Regions from separate parts of the Mesorhizobium sp. WSM1343 genome, predicted to be linked through region 2. Evidence: riboswitches for the same ligand, from Rfam matches in the RefSeq annotation. Region 2 holds a riboswitch; the other holds the start of a gene.
What was found. Region 2 has a riboswitch for S-adenosylmethionine ahead of metX (homoserine O-acetyltransferase MetX). Riboswitches for the same ligand answer to the same signal wherever they lie in the genome.
Positions count from the first base shown of each region.

Region 1: it holds a riboswitch for S-adenosylmethionine, as region 2 does, so the genes downstream of both, AC0NIL_RS30255 (O-succinylhomoserine sulfhydrylase) here and metX (homoserine O-acetyltransferase MetX) in region 2, are expected to answer to the same signal.

Region 1 covers NZ_CM148370.1:6,234,651-6,237,041, forward strand. Annotated here, with positions in the region: gene AC0NIL_RS30245 (ABC transporter substrate-binding protein) at 1-102, opposite strand, end outside; gene AC0NIL_RS30250 (2'-deoxycytidine 5'-triphosphate deaminase) at 203-1,297, opposite strand; SAM riboswitch at 1,372-1,449, shown strand; gene AC0NIL_RS30255 (O-succinylhomoserine sulfhydrylase) at 1,507-2,391, shown strand, end outside.
Region 2 covers NZ_CM148370.1:1,659,341-1,661,731, reverse strand. Annotated here, with positions in the region: gene hisC (histidinol-phosphate transaminase) at 1-588, opposite strand, end outside; SAM riboswitch at 726-803, shown strand; gene metX (homoserine O-acetyltransferase MetX) at 918-2,087, shown strand; gene metW (methionine biosynthesis protein MetW) at 2,146-2,391, shown strand, end outside.

The DNA of each region.
Region 1 (2,391 bases), 1.7 Mb from region 2:
GCCGATCTTGATTTTCTCCGCCGCCTGCACCGACAGAGAGCCGGCCAGTGTTGCCAGCATGGCAGCGCCCGTCGCCGATATGACCCATTTCGAAAATCGCATTTTCTTGGTTCCCCTTGAACGCCGCCAGCTTGACGGGCGGCAAGGCAGCCAAGCATGGCGAGCCGGCACAGGCAAGTATTTTGCCTTGGGGCAATGAGGGTCAGCGCGCGGCGCGGAAATGCTTGGACAGCTTTAGGCCCTGCGCCTGGTAGTTGGAGCCGAGATCGGTGCCGTAGAGCGCCTGCGGCCGCTTCAGCATATGCTCGTAGACCAGCCGGCCGACGATCTGGCCGTGGTCGAGGATGAACGGCACTTCATGGCTGCGCACTTCCAGCACCGCCCGGCTGCCGGTGCCGCCGGATGCGGAATGGCCGAAGCCCGGATCGAAGAAGCCGGCATAATGGACGCGGAATTCGCCGACCAGCGGATCGAAGGGCGTCATCTCGGCGGCGTAGAGCGGCGGCACATGCACCGCCTCCTGGCTGACGAGGATGTAGAATTCATCGGGGTCGAGCACCAGTTCGCCGGCGCCGCTCTTGTGGATCGGTTCCCAGAAGTCGACGACTTCCTGGGCCGCGCGCTTGTCGACATCGACGAGGCCGGTGTGATGCTTGCCGCGATAGCCGACCAAGCCGCTTTGATCGCCGTTGAGGTCGATCGACAGCGCGATGCCGCCGCCGGAAATGTTCGGCGGCTCGGTGGCGACCAGCATCTGCGTGCGATGCAGGTCGTGCAACTCGGCTTCGGAGAGCAGCGCATTGCCGGTGCGGAAACGGATCTGCGACAGGCGCGACCCGGTGCGGACGACGATCGGGAAGGTGCGCGGGCTGACTTCCAGAAAGAGCGGGCCATGATAGCCGGCGGCGATCTTGTCGAACTCGTGGCCGCGATCGGTCATGACGCGGGTGAAGATGTCGAGCCGCCCGGTCGAACTCTTCGGATTGGCCGAGGCTGAAATGTCCGCCGGCAGCGCCAGGCTTTCAAGCAGGGGCACGATGTAGACGCAGCCGGTCTCCAGCACCGCGCCCTCGGCCAGATTGATCTCGTGCAGTTGCAGCCGGTCGAGCTTTTCCGAGACCTTGTGATTGGGGCCGGGCAGGAAGGAGGCGCGCACCCGCCAGGCCTTGTCGCCGAGCCTGAGATCGAGGCTGGCCGGCTGGATCTGGTCGGTGTCGAGCGCACGCGCCGACTTCAGCGCGCCGGACTGGAACAGCGCCGATATGTCCTGGTCGGGAAGAATGCCTGTCTGCCGCAAGGCTCCACTCCTGCTTGGTACAAACCTCTTAATGAAGCCGGCAATTGACGCAAGCGCGGTGCGGGTCTAAAGGGTCGTTATCCCGTGGTGATTTGGCCGGTCGGCTTGCAGCCACGTTAAACAAGTCGCTAAAGGACCGTCGGGCCGCAAGGCCGTATGGACCGGTTGCGACTTTCGCGGCCGGTTTTTTTGTGTCTGGAAGAAAAGCGATGAGCACCAAGAAGCGCAACTGGAAGCCTCAGACGGCACTCGTGCACAGCGGAACGCTGCGTTCCGGTTTCGGCGAAACGTCAGAAGCGATCTATCTCACCCAAGGCTATGTCTACGAAACGGCGCAAGCCGCCGAAGCCCGTTTCAAGGGCGAAGAGCCGGGTTTCATCTATTCGCGCTACGCCAATCCGACCGTCGACATGTTCGAGAAGCGCATGTGCGCGCTGGAAGGTGCGGAAGACGCGCGCGCCACCGCGTCGGGCATGGCCGCGGTGACGGCCGCCCTTCTGTGCAGCGCCAAGGCCGGCGACCATATCGTGGCGGCGCGTGCGCTGTTCGGCTCCTGCCGCTGGGTGGTCGAGACGCTGGCGCCGAGATACGGCATCGAGGCGACGCTGGTCGACGGCACCGACATCGCCAACTGGGAAAAGGCGGTCAAGCCGAACACCAAGCTGTTCTTCCTGGAAAGCCCGACCAATCCGACGCTGGAAGTGGTCGATATCGCCGCTGTCGCTTCGCTTGCCAATTCGATCGGCGCCAGGCTGATCGTCGACAATGTCTTCGCCACGCCCCTGCAGCAGAAGCCCTTGCAGCTCGGCGCCCATATCGTCGTCTATTCGGCGACCAAGCACATAGACGGCCAGGGGCGCTGCCTCGGCGGCGTCATCCTGTCGGACAAGAAGTGGATCGACGAGAGCCTGCACGACTATTTCCGCCATACCGGCCCAAGCCTTTCGCCTTTCAACGCCTGGACGCTGCTGAAGGGCCTGGAAACGCTGCCGCTGCGCGTACGCCAGCAGACGGAAAGTGCCGGCCGGATCGCCGATTTTCTGGCCGAACGGCCGGAAATCGCGCGCGTCATCTATCCCGGCCGCGCCGACCAT
Region 2 (2,391 bases):
GGCCGCGTCGAGCACCAGAAGCACGTGCCTGGGCAGACCGGCATGCAGCCGGCGCACCTCCTGGAACGGCACATAGGTGCCGGTCGGATTGTTGGGATTGGCGAGGAACACGATCTTGGTACGCGGCGTGACGGCGGCCAGGATGGCGTCGATATCGGCGCGCTCGTCTGTTTCCTTGATCGTCACCGGAACGGCGCCCGCCGACTGGATGTAGATCTTGTAGACCATGAAGGCGTGCTCGGTGATGACGGCCTCGTCGCCGGGCGCCAGATAGGTCTGCGCCAGCAGGCCGAGGATCTCGTCGGAGCCGTTGGAGCAGATGATGTTCTGCGGGTTGAGGCCATGCACCTCGGCGATCGCTTCGCGCAGCCGCCTGGCGGTGCCGTCGGGATAGACGTCAAGCTTTCCGGCAATCTCGCGCGCGGCTTCGATCGCCTTCGGCGAGGGCCCGAGCGGGTTCTCGTTGGAGGACAGCTTGTGGACCTTGGCGACGCCGGCAGGCGCCGTGCTCTTGCCCGGCACATAGGCGTCTATGTCCATGATGCCCGCGCGCGGGGTTGGACGTGCCTGGTCCGGTGTCTGGCTCATGTCGCAAAATCCGTCGAGAACGCTTCCTGAGGGAAGCCGCAGCGGAAATACAAGCCGTGGCCTGCAATGTCGAGAGGCGACAGCCTCCCGCCCAAGGCAGGCCGTTGACGCCGGCGCGCCACAGCCCTAGAAGGGGAGTGAACTTCCGTGGTGATTTGGCCGGTCGGCTTGCAGCCACGTTAAACAACTTGCTAAAGGGCCGTTTGCATCCTGTAACCGGCTTTGCGACCGCAATGCCGGTTTTTTGTTGTCCGCGCCGGCCGGACACCCGTATCGGCATCGACTTTCGACGAGCGCGATGCGTGGGCTCAAAGTGTGAGATGGATGTCATGGCCGTTCTGCGTGCCCGCAAAACCAACAACGAGGTCGACCAACCGTCGAGCCCGGTTTTGCGTTTTGGATCCGACAAGCCGCTCAAGCTGGACGCCGGCACGCTGCTGTCACCGTTCCAGATCGCCTACCAGACCTATGGCACGCTGAACGATGCCCGCTCCAACGCCATCCTCGTCTGCCATGCGCTGACCGGAGACCAGCACGTCGCCAGCACCAATCCGGTGACCGGCAAGCCTGGCTGGTGGGAAGTGCTGATCGGCCCCGGCAAGATCATCGACACCAATCGTTTCTTCGTCATCTGCTCCAACGTCATCGGCGGTTGCCTTGGCTCCACCGGCCCGGCCTCGACCAATCCCGCCACCGGCAAGCCCTATGGGCTTGACCTGCCGATCATCACCATCCGCGACATGGTGCGGGCACAGCAGATGCTGATCGACCATTTCGGCATCGAGAAACTATTCTGCGTGCTGGGCGGCTCGATGGGCGGCATGCAGGTGCTGGAATGGGCGTCGAGCTATCCGGAGCGCGTCTTCTCGGCACTGCCGATCGCCACCGGCGCGCGCCATTCCTCGCAGAACATCGCCTTTCATGAGGTTGGCCGGCAGGCTGTCATGGCCGATCCGGACTGGCATGGCGGCAAATATTTCGAGCACGGCAAACGCCCGGAAAAGGGCCTGGCGGTAGCGCGCATGGCCGCCCACATCACTTACCTGTCGGAAGCCGCCCTGCACCGCAAGTTCGGCCGCAATCTGCAGGATCGCGAAGCGCTGACCTTCGGCTTCGACGCCGACTTCCAGATCGAAAGCTATCTTCGGCACCAGGGCATGACCTTCGTCGATCGCTTCGACGCCAATTCCTACCTCTACATGACGCGGTCGATGGACTATTTCGACCTCGCCGCAGACCATGGCGGCCGGTTGGCCGATGCCTTCGCCGGCACGAAAACCCGCTTCTGCCTAGTGTCGTTCACTTCGGATTGGCTGTTCCCGACCGAGGAGAGCCGCTCGATCGTGCATGCGCTCAACGCCGCCGGCGCATCGGTATCCTTCGTCGAGATCGAGACCGACCGAGGCCACGACGCATTCCTGCTCGACGAGCCGGAACTGTTTGCCGCGATAAACGGCTTCATCGGCTCGGCGGCCCGGGCGAGAGGGCTGAGCGCATGATCTCGAAAAATTGCAGGCTTTTCCGATCGGGATCACGCGCCAGGCGGGAGGCGAAGCCATGAGCGTCAATCGCGACCAGCGCGTCGACCTCGAAGTCGTCGCCAACCTCATCCCGCCACAGTCGCGCGTGCTCGATGTCGGCTCGGGCGACGGCTCGCTGCTCGAGCTGCTGCAGGACACCAAGCAGGTCGACGGCCGCGGACTTGAGCTGTCGCAGCGCGGCGTCAACGAATGTGTGGCGCGCGGCCTCTCGGTCATCCAGGGCGATGCCGACAAGGATCTCGAATTCTATCCCGACAAGGGC